DNA from 2 places in the Desulfothermus sp. genome. Region 1 is predicted to be linked to the other one. Evidence: predicted binding sites of a transcription regulator. Region 1 holds the regulator's gene; the other holds the start of a gene.
The links. Region 1 encodes sigma-54, which starts transcription at its own class of promoters, with help from an activator protein. Its sites were predicted from a motif close to CTGGCACGGNNNNTGCTT; they were not measured.
Positions count from the first base shown of each region.

Region 2: flgF (flagellar basal-body rod protein FlgF) is a predicted target of sigma-54. The motif match lies at 2,005-2,022, and genes of this name have one in related genera.

Region 1 is NZ_JBMYBT010000120.1:817-13,856, forward strand. It holds partial or broken gene ACY2V1_RS08675 (ATP-binding protein) at 1-636, shown strand, start outside; gene ACY2V1_RS08680 (phosphoglycerate kinase) at 751-1,938, shown strand; gene tpiA (triose-phosphate isomerase) at 1,956-2,711, shown strand; gene secG (preprotein translocase subunit SecG) at 2,733-3,059, shown strand; tRNA gene ACY2V1_RS08695 (tRNA-Leu) at 3,117-3,200, shown strand; gene ACY2V1_RS08700 (hypothetical protein) at 3,650-3,907, shown strand; gene ACY2V1_RS08705 (PTS sugar transporter subunit IIB) at 3,911-4,399, opposite strand; gene ACY2V1_RS08710 (PTS sugar transporter subunit IIA) at 4,389-4,805, opposite strand; gene rapZ (RNase adapter RapZ) at 4,840-5,721, opposite strand; gene ACY2V1_RS08720 (PTS sugar transporter subunit IIA) at 5,725-6,174, opposite strand; gene hpf (ribosome hibernation-promoting factor, HPF/YfiA family) at 6,192-6,734, opposite strand; gene rpoN (RNA polymerase factor sigma-54) at 6,754-8,178, opposite strand; gene lptB (LPS export ABC transporter ATP-binding protein) at 8,697-9,422, opposite strand; gene ACY2V1_RS08740 (LptA/OstA family protein) at 9,428-9,973, opposite strand; gene lptC (LPS export ABC transporter periplasmic protein LptC) at 9,970-10,518, opposite strand; gene ACY2V1_RS08750 (KdsC family phosphatase) at 10,488-11,012, opposite strand; gene kdsA (3-deoxy-8-phosphooctulonate synthase) at 11,009-11,818, opposite strand; gene pyrG (CTP synthase) at 12,058-13,040, opposite strand, start outside.
Region 2 is NZ_JBMYBT010000092.1:450-7,113, reverse strand. It holds gene nusA (transcription termination factor NusA) at 1-1,124, opposite strand, end outside; gene rimP (ribosome maturation factor RimP) at 1,199-1,669, opposite strand; tRNA gene ACY2V1_RS07235 (tRNA-Gly) at 1,758-1,833, opposite strand; gene flgF (flagellar basal-body rod protein FlgF) at 2,050-2,817, shown strand; gene flgG (flagellar basal-body rod protein FlgG) at 2,841-3,623, shown strand; gene flgA (flagellar basal body P-ring formation chaperone FlgA) at 3,630-4,574, shown strand; gene ACY2V1_RS07215 (flagellar basal body L-ring protein FlgH) at 4,594-5,268, shown strand; gene ACY2V1_RS07210 (flagellar basal body P-ring protein FlgI) at 5,256-6,377, shown strand; partial or broken gene ACY2V1_RS07205 (peptidoglycan DD-metalloendopeptidase family protein) at 6,378-6,664, shown strand, end outside.

The sequences.
Region 1 (13,040 bases):
AATGCCACCATATCAGAAGAGGGGTTAGATGCCTTTGATGTGGAGTACATAGATGTATTGGCGCTATTATGGCAAACTGGGTATCTTACATTTAAGGATAGGCTAGTGGATGATGTAGGGGCAGTGACCTATCAACTTTGTATACCCAATATAGAGATCCAGTTGTCTTTAAATCACCTATTCATAGATTATCTGACCAATCAAAGACATGTAAAATACCAGTATAGAAGTTCCATAAAAGAAAAACTTCAAAAAAGGGACTTTGATGGATTTGTAGAGGTATTAAAATCAATATTTTCATCGATCCCATATGAAAATTATGTAAATAATGTAATATCACGCTATGAAGGTTATTATAGTAGTGTGATATATGTTTATTTAAAGGCACTGGGTTATGAGACAGTAGCAGAGGATACCACAAACAAAGGTCGCATAGACTTAACCATAAAGACAGATTCAATGGTGGTTATTATTGAGTTTAAGGTAGATAGTAAAGAAGAGCCAATAAAGCAGATAATAGAGAAGAGATATTATGAAAAATACGAATCAGAAGGCAAGGAAATTTATTTAATAGGTATCAAGTTTGACAGTAAAGAGAAAAATATATCAGAGTTTAAGTGGATAAGACATAAATGAGATGTGCAAATTGTAGGCAAAAAATTAGCATGTTAGTTTGCTCTATAGAGATTTAAAGGCTTTTTTGAGCCTCGTTGATTATTATAACTTCTTAACTCAAATTGGAGGTATATCATGGCTATTAGATTTATAGATAAAATAGATATAAAAGGGAAAAGGGTCTTGGGTAGATTTGATTTTAATGTGCCCCTAAAAGACGGAGAAATTCAGGACGATTCCAGAATTTTGGCAGCACTAGATACTATAAAATATATTTTAGATAATGGTGGAAGGCTTATTGCCTGTTCACACCTTGGGAAACCAAAGGGGAAAAGGGTTGATGAGTTGTCTTTAAAGCCAGTTGCCCGCCGCCTAAAAGAACTTTTAGACAAAGATGTCAAAATGGCTGATGATTGTATAGGGGATCAAGTGCTCTCTATGTCAAACGAATTAAAGGACGGTGAAATCCTTTTGCTTGAAAACTTAAGATTTTATAAAGGAGAGACAGAGAATGATCCTGAGTTTAGTAAGGAATTAGCCAAGCTGGCAGATGTATATGTAAATGACGCCTTTGGGGTGGTTCACAGAAAACATGCCTCAGTAGTAGGTATTTGCGACTATGTGGACGTGGTGTGTGGCGGCTTTTTAATTAAAAAAGAAGTTGAGTATTTGAATAATTATCTTGCAAAGCCAGAACATCCCTTTGTACTTATTGCTGGAGGAGTTAAGGTATCAACTAAATTAGGGCTTTTAAATAACTTAATAGATAAAGTTAATACGATTTTAATAGGTGGGGCAATGGCAAATACCTTCAGAAATGCCCAGGGCTATCCAATTGGCAATTCCATTTATGAAAAGGATCTGTTAGATGAGGCCCTGAAAATAATAAATAAGGCAAAGGAAAAAGGAGTGGCCTTCTATCTTCCTGTTGACTATGTCATGGGTAAGGATATAAATGATCAAGTTCCATTAGGAGTATTTCCCTATCAAAATGTGGATCCCGAGGGAAAGATCTTTGACACTGGACCAGCAACCCATACCCTATATTCAGAGGTATTAAAGGAGGCTAAGACAGTGGTGTGGAATGGTCCAATGGGCGCATTTGAAAACCCCACATTTTCTCAAGGCTCATTTGGCATAGCCCAGAGCGTTGCTGCTGTATCAGGGACTACTATTGTTGGTGGCGGTGATACAGATAATCTCATTCATAAGTGTAAACTTCAAGATAAAATAACTTTTATATCAACAGGTGGAGGATCTTTTTTGGAATTTTTAGAAGGTAAACAACTACCAGGTCTAAAGGCCCTTGGATTATACGATTAAAATAAGGAGAAATCTCTATGAAAAAATTAATGGCTGCTAATTGGAAGATGTATAAGACCCAGGATGAAGCAAAAAACACAATAAAGGATCTTATTAATATTTTGGGTACAGAGTTGACTGTTGATAGGGATGTTTTGATATGTCCTCCATATACATCGTTAAAGGTTGTTGCAGAGGAGATAAAAGATATAAATTACATGTATTTAGGAGGACAAAATTTTTATCCAGCAAAAGAGGGTGCATATACTGGTGAGATATCCCCTCACATGTTATTGGATGCTGGGTGTTCATATGCACTTGTGGGTCATTCAGAAAGAAGGCATATCTTTTGTGAAAAAGATGAGCTTTTAAAAGAAAAGGTAAAATACGGCCTTGAGGTTGGGTTAAATATAATATTTTGTATTGGGGAAAAAATAGAACAGAGAAGGGCAGGACAGGTGGATCAGGTGTTAAAATCCCAGCTAAGTGTATTAAAAGATGTAAATAATATGTCAGGTATAGAAGATCGCCTTGTAATTGCCTATGAGCCTGTGTGGGCCATTGGTACTGGTGAGGTTGCAGGAGAAAAGGAAATCTTTGAGGCACACAAAATTGTCAGGAATGAACTAAAAAATATATATGGAGAAGTTGGTAATTCCATTAGGATTTTGTACGGTGGTAGTGTGAAGCCAGATAATGCATCTGATATAATTGGTATTGACAATGTAGATGGAGTCCTGGTAGGAGGAGCAAGTTTAAGGGCTGATAGTTTTAGCAAAATAGTTACTGCTTAAAAGTCTATAGGGAGGATAAATTTGGAAACTCTACTACTTACAATTCATTTTATTGCATGTATTTTTTTGATTATTTTGATTTTACTTCAAAGCGGCCATGAGGGAATGGGGGTAATATTTGGAGGCCCCAGTTCTTCGTCCTTTTTTGGGAGCACAGGTGCCGGTGGATTTTTGGTGAAAATGACTGTGATCTTTGCAATAGTGTTTTTTTGTACATCTATGGGGTTTACAATTTATGACTCGTCTAAAAAGGTAAAGACTCAGCATTCTGTGGTCTTAGAAAAGCCAGTGAAGGTAAATAAGGCTCCTGGAGTTCCTGCAAAAAATAAAGATAATACAAAAAAATAAAAAGAAAATTCTAGACAACTGAAAAAAAATTTTATAAATAACATTCTGTTTTTCGATGCCGAGGTGGTGGAACTGGTAGACACGCTATCTTGAGGGGGTAGTGGGCATCCGCCCGTGAGGGTTCGAATCCCTCCCTCGGCATAAAGGGCTGGCACTAAAGGTGTCAGTCCTTTTTTTATTGAAAAAATACCAAGATAATAATCGCAAGTGCCACATAACTCACTATAAATGTCAAATAACTCATTTTTATCCTTAAGGACAAAATCCCACCTATAAAAGATATGGCCCAAATAGCTGGCCAGTTTACTTCTGTGCTGTTAGATAAAGGTATATACCTGTATATTATGGTTAGGGCCTTCATTACAATAATGCAAGAAATAAAAAAAACAGTTATATTTATTAATAGAAGTTGCATAAGAGACTTAATAAGCCTGGGGCCGAGATGGTAGGAAGGGAGTGTAGTAATTTTTTCAGTTATTTTATCGTAGCCTTTGTTTTGTGTTACCCTGTGAAACCTCTCTAACCATTTCCCAATATGTGCAAAGGGGATGGTGGTTAGGAGTAAAAGATAAAATAAATTTGGGTTAGTTATGGGAATGTTACTACTAATGGCAAGTGTCATAAACAGCGGGAACTGCCTTTGGGGAGGGATATATGTCCCTGCAGGAAAAGAGTCCAGCCATAGAAGTTCAAAAAACATTCCTGTGCCTAAGCAAATTTCTATATCCTGGACAAAAAAGGCAAATATGAGCGATATTGTTATAGGTCTGTCAACTAGGCCTATGGGCACAAGAAATCTGGTTAATGAAAAAAGGCCAAAAAAAAACTATACAAAAATAGATTTATAAAATTTATTTCCATAACTCATCCACCGATATTGAAATTGGATTGTTTGGCACACATCTAAAATCCAGTGATATGCCTTTTTTATTTAAGTATTTCAAACAGGTAATGTCCTCCTGACTTAAAAAAATGTGGTCACACACCTGTTTTTTACCAGGTGCATAGTGGAGATTTCCCAGATTCAGGATATTGAATTTAAGTCCAATATCAAATGCCTTTTTTGCATCTTGACAACTGGCAAAAAGGATAAATATTTGCCTATTTTTTCTTTCAAGGATTTTTTTTATTGTTTTTAAAATATCCTGTACACCACAAAAGAACACTTTTAAACTGGCTGGAATGGCAAGTTTTATAATTTCTTGTCTAATAGCATCGTTGTTTAATTCGTCATTTGCTACAACCACATACTTTGATTTAAAATAGGGTATCCAGCTCTCAATTATCTGTCCATGTACAAGTCTATTATCTATTCTGACCCAGATGTTACTACCTTCCATTTGTAGAGACCTTCCTTTGAAGGACTTCTCCTGCTACCCTTATACCTTGTTTACCAGCAAGTTTGGCCTCGGATGCAAGTTCTTTTAATAGAAGATTTCTTGAGGAAAATATTTTAAGGACCATAGGTAAATTTACCCCGGTAATTACTTCAAGGTTGTTTGTTTTTAAAAGGGAAAAGCTTAAATTACTTGGGGTGCCACCAAACATGTCTGTTAAAATTATGACCCCATCTCCTACATCCAATTCCTTTACGCTAATCTGGATATCTCCAAGAATTTCTTCCATTGGTTTAGCTGTATCAATGGTAAGGGCCTTAGTTAGCTCTTGTTTGCCCATTATTAATTCTGCTACTTCAAGTAGTTTTTCTCCCAAATCAAGATGAGTAACTATGAGTACTCCTACCATCTTATACCTCGGCATATTGAATTAGAAAATTGGTTTATCCCAGGGCAAGATGCCTGTGTTCCAACTGGACATTGTAATTTTTTCTCCTTAATCTTTGAGACATTATCTCTGAAATAGCAACTGACCTGTGAAATCCGCCTGTGCACCCAAAGGCAATTGTGAGACGGTATCGTCCTTCATCAGAATATAGGGGTAGCACAAATTCTAAAAAATCTTCCAGTTTGTTCAAAAAGGTCTTTGATTGTTTAAACTTTAAAATATATTTTTGGATTTTTTCTTCCATGCCAGAAAGTGGCCTTAAGTCATTTTCAAAATATGGATTTGGCAGGAATCTGAGATCAAAAACAATGTCAGCCTCTTTTGGTATTCCATATTTGTATCCAAAGGAAATTATATTTATTCTGAAACCAGCCTTACTCTCTATTATAAAATCAAAACTGGACTGTATCTTTCGACGTAAGTCATGGATTGAAAAATTTGATGTGTCAATAACTAATTTGGCTTCCTCTTTAAGGGTGTTAAGTAGTTTTTTTTCTTCTTCTATTGCCTGTGTAAGGCCAATTCTTTTTGATTCCAAGGGATGGGGTCTTCTTGTTGTTGCATACCTTTTTATTAAGATCTCCTTATCTGCCTCTAAAAAGATTATTTGCGGTTCAATGTTATAAGACATAAGCCTTTTTTTTATCTTGTTCCATTCAGAAAGATATTCTTTTTGTCTGACATCTACTCCAAGCGCAAGACCTCTATATTCCGTTGGATTTTCTCCACTAAATAGTTCTGTTAATCTGATAGTCATAGGTAGAGGCAGGCCATCTACTGTAAAGAAACCCATATCCTCAAACACCTTTAGGGCGGTACTCTTCCCAGCTCCAGAAAGACCACTTATAATGATCAAAGGGAGTTTAATTTCATTCATCTTTTAACCTGCTTGTAAAAGTTTCCAGATTCCTTCAACTCCTTCCGCCTCCATAAAGGCTCGTCTAAAACCTGGCTCTTTAAGAATCCGTGATATGTGTGCCAGGATTCTCAAGTGAAGTCCAGCTACATTTTCCGGGGCAAGCACCAAAAAGAATATGTGGCACGGTTTTTTGTCCAATGCATCAAAGTCCACTCCAAGAAAGCTCCTTCCAATAACCACAATGATTTTGTTCAGTTCCCGCAATTTACCGTGGGGGATGGCAACACCATCCCCAATACCTGTAGATCCTAGCTGTTCTCTTTCAAGGAGCACCTTATATGCATTTTTTATATTAAGCTTAGGGAATTTACCCTCGAGTGGTTTAACTAATTCTTTTAATACTTCTTGTTTAGTAGTAGCTTTCAATTCTGGGAGGATAAGATCTTTACTTAAATATTCCGTTAATTCCATTTTAGCTCCCTTTGAGTCTAAATCTGTGGATCTATTAGTCCAAAATCGCCATTTTTCTTTTTGTACAACACATTTACCCTCTTGGTATCACTATTTATAAAGACCACAAAGTTGTTGTCCCTTCTCTGTAACTCTATAGCTGCATCTTCTATTGAAATTGGTTTTGGAATATAATTATCTGACATTACAATATTAGGATGACCTTCTGATACAGATTCTCCAATAGATTCTTGTTTAAAAGTTTGTGATTTATTTAATTTACCTTTTCTTCTATCTTTTTCTTTATCTTTCATTTTTCTAAGTTGGGCGTCCATTTTATCTAGCACTTTATCAATTGATGCATACATATCTTGTGATTCTTCCTGAGCAGATATATGAATGTCATCTGCATTAAATACAACGTCTATTTTTTGTCTATATTTATCAACTTCCATATTTACTTGAAGGTAAGCACTATCAATTCTTTTTATATATTTCTCAAGTTTGCTAAAACGGTTTTCAGCGTATTTTTTTAAATGTTCTGAAGGTTCAAAATTTTTAAAATTAAATTTTATTTCCATATTTCCTCCTTGTATAATTTTAAAAAAATGTTTTTCTCTTGCTTGATGCTGGGATTCCCATTGATTCCCTATATTTTGCTACAGTACGTCTGGCAATATTAATTTCGAACTTTTCTTTCAAAATCTCTGCAATTTTTTGGTCGCTTAGTGGTTTTTTTGGATCTTCTTCTGAAATTAATTTTTTTATATAATACTTTACACTTTGTGCGGATACTTCATTACCGTTACCTGCGTTAATTCCGCTATTGAAAAAGAATTTTAGTTCAAATATACCATGGGGCGTGGAAATGTATTTATTAGTAGTTAATCTACTTACTGTAGACTCATGGACTCCAATATCTTCTGCAATATCTCTAAGAACAAGAGGTTTAAGGTGTGTGATTCCATGTTCAAAAAAGTCTCTTTGAAATTTTATAATGCTTTCAATAACTTTGTATAAGGTTCTTTGTCTTTGATGTATACTTTTTATAAGCCAAAGTGCATCTTTAAATTTTGATTCAAGGTATTCTTTATCTTTACTGTTATTTTTTTTGAGTAATTCCAAATAATATTCATTTATTTTTATATTTGAAAAACCTTCATCATTTAGTATAATTACAAAATCGTCTTCATATTTAAACACATATGCATCTGGGCTTATATAAACGGTTTCACCTTCACTAAAATTATTTCCTGGCTTTGGGTCTAAACTCTTGATAATTTCTACATATTCCAACACCTTGTCTATGGTAATATTTAATTTTTCAGCAATTTTATTATATTTTTTTTTCTCAAGGTATGGTAGGTAGTGTTCTATTATTTTTTTTATGGTGTCATCTAATAATCCCAGGAATTTAAGTTGTTCTATGAGACATTCTTTTAAACTTCTACTTCCAACACCTACTGGATCAAATTGTTGGATCTTTTTTAAGATCTTTTCTACTTGCTCTGGACTTTTTTTCACTATATTGGATATTTCCTCTACACTGCTGTCCAAATAACCTGAGGAATTGATATGTTTAATAATTATTTCTCCAATTTTGATTTCTTCTGGATCCATGTTAGATAGGTGAAGTTGCCATAATAAATGGCTTTCCAAAGTTGGTTTTGATGCACAAAAGGCCTCTAAGTTTGATTTTTCATCTGGAAATTCAATCTCCCTTGCGATTTTTGATGAACTGGAAAAATATCCAAGATAATTTTCCCATTCAGCATTTTTGAGCAGATGTTTTTCATCAATTTTTATTAGAGTAGGAGTATCGTTTGTTGGACCTTTTTGTTCTGTATTTATTTCTTGGGGTTCTGGTGTAGTTTCTTCTAGTAAAGGATTTTCTTGCAATGCCTGTTGGACTCTTTGCACCAGCTCAAGTCTTGAGAGCTGCAACATTTTTATGGCCTGTTGCAATTGGGGCGTCATTACAAGTTGTTGACTCAGTTTAAGATTTTGTCTCAGTTCCAGACTCATTATTTGTTTGCTCCCTCCTATTGATTTTCCTCAAAAGATTTTATTTAAACAGGCTTTGCAAAATTGCTCATCAAATATTATGCCACATCTCTCGATTCAAAGCAAATCAAAATTAATTGGGTTTTTGGGTTTATCGAGTTTTTGGGTTTGTTGGGTTTAACCCGTTATTCAGTGAACAGTGAACGGAAAGAGGGGTGTAGGGGCGGATTGCATGTCCGCCCACGTAGGGGCAAATTCTATATTTGTCCAATTGTAGGGGCAATTCATGAATTGCCCACTTGATTCGTGATTCGTGAATGGGTGGATGAGGTACCAATATACCCCTACACCACTAACCAATAACCACTATACCAATAACCACTACACCACTACACCAATGACCGTGAACAGTGATTCGTGATTCGGGAACAGAACAGAAAGAGAACTAAACCACTATACCACTACATCACTACACCAATAACCAATAACCACTACACCACTATACCAATACACCAATATACCACTACACCACTCAGCCCTTAAAGTTCAAAGTGATCCCCAAGGTATATCCTCCTGGCAATTTCATTGTTAGCCACATCTTCTGGAGTTCCACTCAAGATGATTTTCCCTTCATACACCAGATAAACGAGATCGCAAATTTTCATTGTATCTCTGACATTATGGTCAGAGATAAGTATCCCAATACCTTTTTGTTTTAACTTTGCAATAATATTCTGGATATCCAAAATAGCCAATGGGTCAATACCAGCAAAGGGCTCATCAAGTAAAATAAATTTGGGTTGTCTTATTAGTGATCTGGCAATCTCAAGACGCCTCCTCTCTCCTCCTGACAAATAACACGCCTTTTGTTTTTTTAAGTGGTGGATGCCCAATTCTTTTAATAAAAAATCTTTTCTCTCTTCCTGTTCTTTTGAGGACAGTCCTGTAAACTCGAGAATAATTTTAAGATTTTCTTCCACAGTAAGTTTTTTAAAAACAGAGCTCTCCTGGGGCAAATAGCTTATTCCTTTTCTTGCACGTTTATATAATGGCCAGGTAGTGATATCTTCATTATCTAAAAAGACCTTTCCTTTAGTAGGAGAAATTATGCCTACTAATATGTAAAAAGTAGTGGTTTTGCCGGCACCATTTGGACCTAAAAGTCCTACCACCTGTCCATTTGACACAGAAATACTTATATCTCTGACTACTGTCTTTTTCCCGTAACTTTTGGACAGTTTCTTTCCCTGTAGATGTGAGTCCATAATTCTTAATCTTTATTTGTCAGTGTTTCATTGCTCTTATTTTGAGAATTCTCTTGCTTTTCAGGATAAAATATGATTTTTACTTTAGTAGCATTATTTGAAAAAATTTCGCTGGTATTTTTATTTAAATCAATAACTAATTTATCGCCCTCAATTTTATTTTTATTTTGAATGAGCTTTACATTTCCATTCAATGTAATTTTTTGACTTTTTATATCATATTCTGCAGTAGAGCAATACCCATCTTTATCTTTAAATATTATATGAACATTTCCACTAGCAATCATTTTTTTTATTATGTCTTTTTTATTTTTTTTGGAATTAATATTTTTTACTTTTTTATTTAAAAAAATTATCAACTTATCTGATTTAATCGTTAAATCTTTATTTTTGGCAATAACTTTATTTTCAAACAACACCTTATTTTCCTTTTCAAAATAAATAGCCTTCTCTGCATCTATAGTAATTGGAGATTTTACATTTTTACAAAATCCAACTTTATTTAAAAAGAATATATAGAAAAAGATCAATAAAAATATAAATTTTTTCATATGATTGTAACCTTAACATTTCTTTTTATAGTTAAAATATGTTTGTTTAAATCTATTATTCCTTCCAGACCTCTAACAATTAATTGCTTATTGCTTATTTTAATCCCATTTTTAAATGTAATTTTGTTGAGTCTTAAATTGAAATTCATAAAGCTGGCATTCAGAATGATATCTTTATACTTACCTTTTATTTTGTGTTCAAATTCTATCTTCTTGAGTTCCCGGTAATAAAAACCCCTTTGAGCACTCAAGTTAACGGTGGAATTATCATTTAAGGTTATCAATAAATTTGGGGATATAAAGCGAATCTCAGATAATTTGTCTTTTGAAAGGACCTTATCTGCCTTTAGGATCCAAACTCCCTTTTTTGTAACTCCTTTTATTGTGGCCTTTTGTAATATGGATTCAAATGGTAGATTTTTTATTAAAAAACGCTGCCTGGGGTGGGTTTGTTTTGATTTTTGAAAACAAATTAATGCACCGCCAATCACAAATGCAAGTATCAACATAAATGCTAGAACTTTTGGTTTAACCATCTTTCCCATAACTGTTCTAATTTCCCTTGCGTGCTCAAAATAAAATTTATTGCTTCTCTGAGGGCGCCTTCTCCTCCTTTTTTTTGTGAAATCCATTTTGCAATCTTTTTTATCTCTGGTTGACTATTTTTTACAGCCATAGGTAGTCCCACTAATTTCATGGCAGGGCCGTCCACCCAATCATCCCCAAGATAGGCCATTTCTTCAAGTTTAATATTTTTTTCTTTAGAAATTTTTCTTATCAGATGATCTTTCTTTAGAAAACCTTCATAATATTCAGTGATTCCGAGTTGTTTTATTCTAGCCTTTACTGCTTCTGATTTTAATCCTGTTATTATAACTATATCCAATCCAGCCATTTGTGCCAGTTTTATACCAAGGCCATCCTGCACATTAAATTTCTTGAACACTTTCCCTTCATCGTTGTAAAACAAACCTCCGTCAGTGAGCACTCCATCTACGTCACTTATAAGTATCTTTATTTTTTTTACCAATTCCTTCATGAAATTGCCTGTCTTATTTTTATTAATTTTTTTATTAAATCTTCCAGTCTGTCAAGCTCCCAGCTGTTTGGACCATCGCACAGGGCATTGTCTGGGTCAGGATGTACTTCCATAAAAATTCCGTTACACCCAGCTGCCACTGCACAGCTAGCAAGGTGGGGGACATACTCCCTTTTGCCTCCCGAGGACTTTCCCTTTCCACCAGGAAGTTGCACTGAATGGGTGGCATCGAAGATTACAGGACAACCTGTCTTTTGCATAATTGGAATAGATCTAAAATCCACAACAAGGTTGTTGTAGCCAAAAGAACTACCTCTTTCTGTTAACCAGATCTTGTTATTTCCTGTTGATTTTACTTTTTCAACAGCATTTAACATGTCCCAGGGAGCTAAAAATTGTCCTTTTTTTATATTTACTATTTTATTTGTCTTACCTGCAGCAATTAACAAATCTGTCTGCCTGCATAAAAAAGCAGGAATCTGAATTACATCAACCACTTCAGCTACCAAGCTTGCCTGGGATGGTTCATGGATATCGGTTGTTATGGGTAGCTTATATGTTTCTTTTACCTTGTTTAATATCTCAAGACCCTTATTAAGACCTGGCCCTCTAAAACTCTTTATAGATGTCCTGTTTGCCTTATCAAAAGAACTCTTAAATATTACAGAAATATTGTATTTGTCAGAAAGTCCTTTGACCTCTTTAGCCACTTTTAGAACCACATCTTTGTTTTCAATAACACATGGTCCTAATATAAAAAACAAAGATTCAAAGCTATTTTTGTATATTTTTTCTAGATCATTCATTTTTCCCCTGCTTTACTTTATTTTAGTTTGTTGGGTGTTATAAAGGTTCAAAGTTTTATGTTCAAGGTTCTAAGTTCTATGTTCTAAGTTCTCTGTTTTAGGTTCCTTGAATATTAAACTTTAAACATTGAACGTTGAACAATTTAATCCCCTAACCCATCCACCCATTAACCCTCCCACCCATACTCTCTTTTATTTTAATCACCAATCACTAATCACGAATCACGAATTACGAATCACTAACCACATCGTAATTTTTCTTTTGCTGCTTTTATAAAGTTGACAAATAAGGGGTGTGGATCCATTGGTTTGGACTTAAATTCTGGATGAAACTGACATCCCACAAACCAAGGATGATCTTTAATTTCTATTATTTCTACTAGTTCTTCATCTGGAGATAGTCCACTTAAGACCATTCCCTTTTTTTGAAAATCCTCTGCATATTTTTTGTTAAATTCATATCTGTGTCTATGTCTTTCGCTTATTAACTCTCTTTTATATGCTTCAAAACTCTTTGTACCTTTTTTGAGTTTGCATGGATATGCCCCGAGTCTCATTGTACCACCTTTTTCAGATGATACATCCCTTTTCTGCACGCATTTTTTTCTAAAGTCATACCATTCAGTCATAAGGTATATAACGGCATCTGGGGTGTTGGGGTCAAATTCAGAGGAATTTGCCTTGGGCAGATTCAATACATTTCGGGCAAATTCAATTACTGCACATTGCATTCCAAGACATATTCCAAAAAAAGGAATTTTATTTTCCCTAGCATATTTGCATGCAATGATCTTTCCTTCCACCCCGCGGGAACCAAATCCTCCAGGCACTAAGATTCCATGCACGTGCCCAAGTTTTTCATGCACATTTTCTTGTGTCAACTCTTCAGAGTTTACATAGACCAGCTCTGGTTTTACATTATTTGCTATTCCACCATGAACTAGGGCCTCATGTAAACTTTTATAGGATTCCTTTAAGTCTACATATTTTCCAACAATAGCAATTTTAGGTCCTGGGTTTAATGATTTTAGTTTCTTTACAAGATTTATCCATGGTGTAAGGTCTGGATTTTTTGCAGGAAGTTTTAACATTATTGCTATTTTTTGGTCTATACCTTCATTGTAAAATGTAAGGGGGACTTCGTATATATTCTCAACATCTACAGCAGAGAAAACAGCGTCTGGGTCAACATTACAAAAAAGGGCAATTTTTCTTTTTATCC
Region 2 (6,664 bases), on a different contig from region 1:
AATGAACTCAAACCAGCTTCATAAAATGCATCAACACTAATTCCCACAACTCCAGCCAGTTGTTCCAGTTTCTGTCTATTTTGATAGATCTCTCCATAACGACTTTCTGTTATAATGTCTATACTCCAGCCAAGCAGTTTGCTGGCCAATTTTACATTTTGTCCCCTTTTTCCTACTGCCAGATAATACTGATTATCAGGGACTACAACTTCTAAACTCTTTTCATCTTCATCAACTGTAATACTGGAAATCCTGGCTGGTGCCAGCGCATTGACAGCATATGTAGTTATATTTGGACTCCACACAACAAGGTCTATTTTTTCCCCTTTAAATTCCTGTATAATTTTATTTATTCGAGAACCACGAACACCAACACACGCCCCTATTGGATCTACATCTCTATCCTTTGAATAAAGTGCAACCTTTGCACGAACCCCCGGGTCCCTGGCTATTCCCATAATCATAATTGTTCCATCACTGACCTCTGGCACTTCCCTTTTAAAAAGGAGTTCCATATAAGCTGGATGAGAACGGGATAATATTATCTGCGGCCCTCTGCCTTCTTTTTTTACATCAATTATGTAGCCATCCACCCTATCACCCCTTTTATAGTGTTCTGTAGGGATCTGTTCATCCCTGGGCAAAAGGGCTTCAGTCCTACCCAAATTTATAATAAGTCCAGCCCTCTCTTTTCTCTGTACTGTTCCACTTACTATTTCACCAATCCTATCTTTATATTCTTCATATATAATTTCCTGTTCAGCATCCCTCATGCGCTGGATTATAACCTGTTTGGCTGACTGGGCTGCTATCCTGCCAAGGTCTTCTACTTCTAGCTTAAATCCCACCTCATCATCTAATTGAACATTTGGGTCTATCTTCTTGGCTTCCTCAAAAGAAATTTCCCTATCTGGATCTTCTACTTCCTCCACCACCCTCTTGAATTGATAGACCTCCATATCCCCTGTATCTTCATTATAATTCACTTCTATATCTAACCTATTGTGGTATTTTTTATTAACAGCTACCTTTACAGCCTCTTCCAATGTATCTATTAATACATCTTTATCTATTCTTCTTTCTTTACTAATAGTTTCAATGGACCTTTTTAACTCTAATCCCATGAAATAACCTCCACTTGTGAAAACTAAGCAAAAAATTAAAGACTCTCCCCCATCTCTTGCAATATTTAAAATTTCTATTCAAAATAGACCAATTTAATCTTTTCAATATCTTCCCATGGAATTGAAAATTCCTCTCCCTCTATCTCTATTACTACTACCTTATTAGTTAGGTCAGCACCTTTAAGTATTCCTTTCCACTTTTTTCTGGATTCAATTGGAACCTTAGATTTAACTGATACCATCTTACCAATATAATCCTTAAGCTGTTGTATCTCAAAGAATCTCCTGTCCAGACCAGGAGAAGATACTTCCAGGGTATAAGAACCAGGGATTGGATCCTCTAAATCTAAAATTACATCAAGATGTTTTGACACCTGAGAACAATCAGAAATGGATATCCCAGAGGGCGAATCAATATATACCCTTAATATTCCACCGCCTCTGATAGAACCTAAAAATTCCATGCCCCACAAATCATATCCCAGGGTCAAAACTGCATCAGTCACAATTTTTGTGATTTTTTCTTTTATATCTTCAAATTCCATTTCCATTTCCAAAGCTTAATTATTCAAAAAAAAAGTGGACCCAAATAGGCCCACTCCAAAATTTTCCAACTAAAAGTTTTTTCAGGAGTGGAGCGGGTGACGGGATTTGAACCCGCGACTCCAAGCTTGGGAAGCTTGTACTCTACCAACTGAGTTACACCCGCTCAAATAAACTCTTTTTTATATATTCAAAACTCTCAAATTAGTCAAGGGTTAAACAAAAGTATCTGAAAATAAATATACTGTCAAAAAATTGAAGAAAACTCAAAAAAATCTTTGTACCTATCCCTTACCTAACTTTGGCTAACCATTTGACAAACTTAGGTAAAAATTAGCTGGCCTGGATTTTGCTTGTCCTTTAGAAAAGGAGGTTTTTTCCCATGCAGGACAGTGTATACAACTCAGTTTTCGGGGCACTTACACAAAAATATAGATTAGACATAATAGCCAATAATTTGGCTAATGCTTCAACCATTGGATATAAAAAGGATAGGCTCAGTTTTGAGGATGTATTAATCCACTATGCCCATGACTTCAACGACCCAAATCTCGGGATAACTGGAGGTGTAAGGTGGCCTGAGAAGGATCTAAATACCCAACCTAGAATAGGTGAAAAGCAAATAGATTTTTCTCAAGGAGATTTAAGACGCACGCAAAATCCTCTAGATCTTGCAATTGGAGGGCATGGTTTTTTTAAATTACAAACCCCATCTGGGATAATGTACACCAGGGCTGGAAATTTTACCCTGGATAAAGATGGCTTCATTGTATCTCCTGATGGTTACAAGCTGTTAGGAAAAGGTGGACCTATCCAGATTGCTGGAAGGGGAAAGATCACAATAACTGAGGACGGTGTAGTTTATTCTGGAAATACACAAGTTGGTATTATTGACATAGTGGATTTTCAAAACAAGGACATTGTAAAAAAATTTGGGCAAAATCTATACAAAAGTGATCCTAACAATGAAAAACCAGTAAATAATCCAACAATATATCAAGGTTATTTAGAAGGTTCCAATGTACAGGTGGTAAAAGAAATGGTAAAAATGATTGATACCTTGAGAAACTTTGAAGCCATGCAAAAGGTAATGACCAATACCAATGACCAAGACAGAAACGTAATAAATAAGGTTGGTAATCCAACTTAACCTTGGAACGGGGGGTAATTATTATGATCAGGTCTCTTTGGACTGCTGCATCAGGTATGGTTGCGCAACAACTCAACATAGATACCATTGCCCATAACCTGGCCAATGTAAATACAGTTAGTTTTAAAAAAAGCAGGGCAGAATTTGAAGACCTCATGTATCAGACCTTAAAAATAGCTGGACATCAAAATCAGGCAGGTCAAACCATACCAACTGGAATTCAAATTGGGCTTGGAGTGAGGCCTTCTACTGTGCACAAATTTTTTAAAGAAGGAAACCTGCAAAACACAGGCAATCCGCTTGATCTAGCAATAGAAGGAGATGGTTTTTTTCAGGTGGATGTAAATGGACAATTGGCATACACCAGGGCAGGCAATTTTAAGATTGATCAAAATGGACAGATAGTTACTGCCAGGGGATATCCCCTGCAACCAACATTCACTGTGCCAGCAGAGACCCAAAATATAGTAGTTACCAATGATGGTCATATCTCAGCCTTAGATAAAGAAGGCAACGAATTAGCTGGAGCTGATATACCAATTTACACCTTTATAAATCCTGCAGGTCTAAATGCAATTGGTGGGAATCTCTATTTAGAAACTCCTGCATCAGGGGCAGCACAACAGGTTACTCCAGGAACAGATAATGCTGGAAGGATTGTTCAGGGATTTTTAGAGATGTCCAATGTTGAACTCGTAGAAGAGATGGTTAATATGATTATGGCCCAAAGGGCTTTTGAAAGTAATTCAAAAACAGTTACTGCCTCAGATCAAATATTACGAACTGCAAATAACATAATAAGGTAGATGAATATGAGGAAAGTAAGTTTTTATATTTTCAGTTTATTCATTTTGATTCTATTAATATCTTCTCAAGGACCTTGCTTTTGTATAAAAATCAAAGACGTGGTTTTTGTATCTGATAACTTTGTAAGATTTAAAGATATAGTTGCAGAAAGTTCAAATAAAATAGCGTCAAATATTAAAGAGATGCCTATATTGGAAATATCGGACTATCCTCAAAAATTTACTCTAAAAAGAGATACTTTAAAAACAATATTATCAGATAATCTTCCTGATAAATTGATAAATAGTTGTGATATACCAGATAAAATTCAGATAATTAAAGGGAAATATATTCTAAATAAAGAAAAACTATTTTCTCTACTTATGAATTTTATTAAAAACACATCTCAAATTGGTGGAGAGATAAGGTTAAGGGACGTTGTATTGCCAGAATATATAATACTTGAAAAAGGAGAAAAAATTTATATCCAGATATATGGAAATACTATAAAACCAGGTTCAAATACAGTACATTTTATAATATTAAAAAACAAAAAGGTCACAAAAAAGAGAAGTGGTAGATTTTTCCTAGATGTATTTAAACCTGTGCCCTGTGCAAAGAGACCTTTAAACATTGGAGAGCCGCTGACACCTGATAAAATAACATTTGTTAAAAAAAATCTCGCATATCTTCCAAAAAATATCTGGGATGGTAAAACTGGACCATATAGGATCAAGGTGCCAATAGGGGCCATGCAACCAATTACTATGGAAAGATTAGAACCCATTCCTGTTGTATCAAGAGGACAAAAGGTAAAATTAGTTTATGAAGGGAATAGCATTATTTTAAGGACCATTGGTAGATGCTTAGAAGATGGCAATATAGGGGATTTTATAAAGGTATTAAACATCCAGAGCCATAGAGTGGTCTATGCAAAGGTGGTAGGTAGAGAAACTGTAAAAGTTGAATAATTAAGAGGGGAGTTTTGTAATGAAGAATATTTTAGTAATATTGATACTGGCAATTTTAGCTGCATGTTCAGCAAAATCTCCTTCTTATGTAGCACCACTTATACCTCCTCAACCAGAACCAATCTCAAAAATAGATAATCCAGGCTCTCTTTTTCAACCATCAGAGGCCACGCTTCTTTTTGAAGACAACAGGGCAAAAAGAGTAGGAGACATTGTACTCGTAAAAATCCTGGAGCAAAGCAGTGCTTCCAGTGAATCAGATACTAAGTCAGAAAAAAAATATCATATAGATGCTGGATTTAGCAGCTTTCTTGGACAGTCAAAATTTATGGGACTCCCAAACTCTGTAGGTAATGTGCCCCTTTTAAAAGCTGTAAACAATAACAAGCTGGATACATCAGGAGAAATAACAAGAAAGACCACTGTCACTGCGACAGTTGCAGCCCGAATTATCAGGGTCTTTCCAAATGGCCTTATGGAACTTCAAGGGGTCAGAGAAATCATGGTAAATGGAGAAAAACAGATAATTCAAGTCCATGGATTGATCAGGGCAAGAGATATAGGCCCAGATAACTCAATTACCTCTAATCAATTAGCAGATGCAAAGATCTATGTGTATGGGGAAGGGGTGTTATCAGATAAACAAAAACAGGGATGGATGGGAAAATTGGTGGATAAGATATGGCCATTTTAAGGTTTAACAAAAAAATCAATTTAATATTACTGATATTTTTCATAGTTGCTTTACTCCAGCAACAATTATTTAGTGAAAGCGTAAGGCTAAAGGATATTGCAAAATTCAGTGGTGTTAGAACCAACCAACTAATTGGTTATGGACTTGTTGTGGGACTCTCTGGCACTGGAGATCAAAGGGGATCAGAATTCACAATACGTTCAATAGCCAACATGCTAGAAAACATGGGGATAAAGGTAGATCCCCAAAATATCCAGCCCAAAAACGTGGCAGCAGTTGTGGTCTCCGCCAAGATGCCAGTGTCTGCAAAGCCAGGAGACAAAATAGATGTAACTGTATCTTCAATTGGAGATGCAAAAAGCCTCTTGGGCGGCGTGCTTATCTTAACCCCACTCAGGGGAATAGATGGAAAGGTATATGCCCTTGCCCAAGGACCAATCTTACTTGGGGGATATTCAGTAGGGGGTCAGGCAACCTCTGCTGTAAAAAACATCCCAACAGTTGCAAAGATACCTGGAGGGGCAACAATAGAGAGAAAAACACCTTTTGAATTTAATTCACAGGACAAGATTACTATTTCTTTAGATATTAGAGACTTTTCTACCACTGAAAAGATAGTAAAGCAAATTAATGAAAAATTAGGTGGGAATTTTGCCTTTGCAAAGGATATATCCACCATAGAACTCAAGGTTCCCCCACAATTTAAACACAATTTAGTTCCATTAATGGCAAGTCTGGAAAATATGTATGTAACGCCAGATTCCAGGGCAAAGGTGGTTGTGGATGAGAAAACTGGCACCATTGTAATGGGCTGGGATGTAAAGATATCCCCAGTTGCAATTGCTCAAGGAAATCTTCAAATTGTGGTAAAGGAAACACCGCTAGTATCTCAACCAGCACCATTTAGCCTGGGAATCACCACAGGAGTTCCCAGGACCCAGGTCAAGGCAAAAGAGGAAATAAAAAAATTGAACATAATAAAAGGTGCCAGTTTAAAAGAACTTGTTGATGGACTAAATGCAATTGGTGCATCCCCAAGGGATATGATTTCCATCTTAAGGACACTTAAAGCCGCTGGAGCTTTACATGCAGAGCTGGAGGTATATTAAATGATAAAAACAACTATTGACCCTAAGATATTAGAAAATAATCTGGATCTAAATAAAGTAGCTCAAAAATTAAGCTCTATTAAAACCTCCAACGTGGGGAATGATAAAGAAAAACTAAAAGAGGTATGCACTGATTTTGAGGCCATATTTATTGAAAAATTATGGGGAGAGATGAAAAAGACAGTTTCAAAAAATGGTCTTTTTTCTGACCCTATAAATAATCAATATATGGATCTTTTTGACTTTGAATTCTCAAAAAAATTGGCCCAGGGAGGAGGCATAGGACT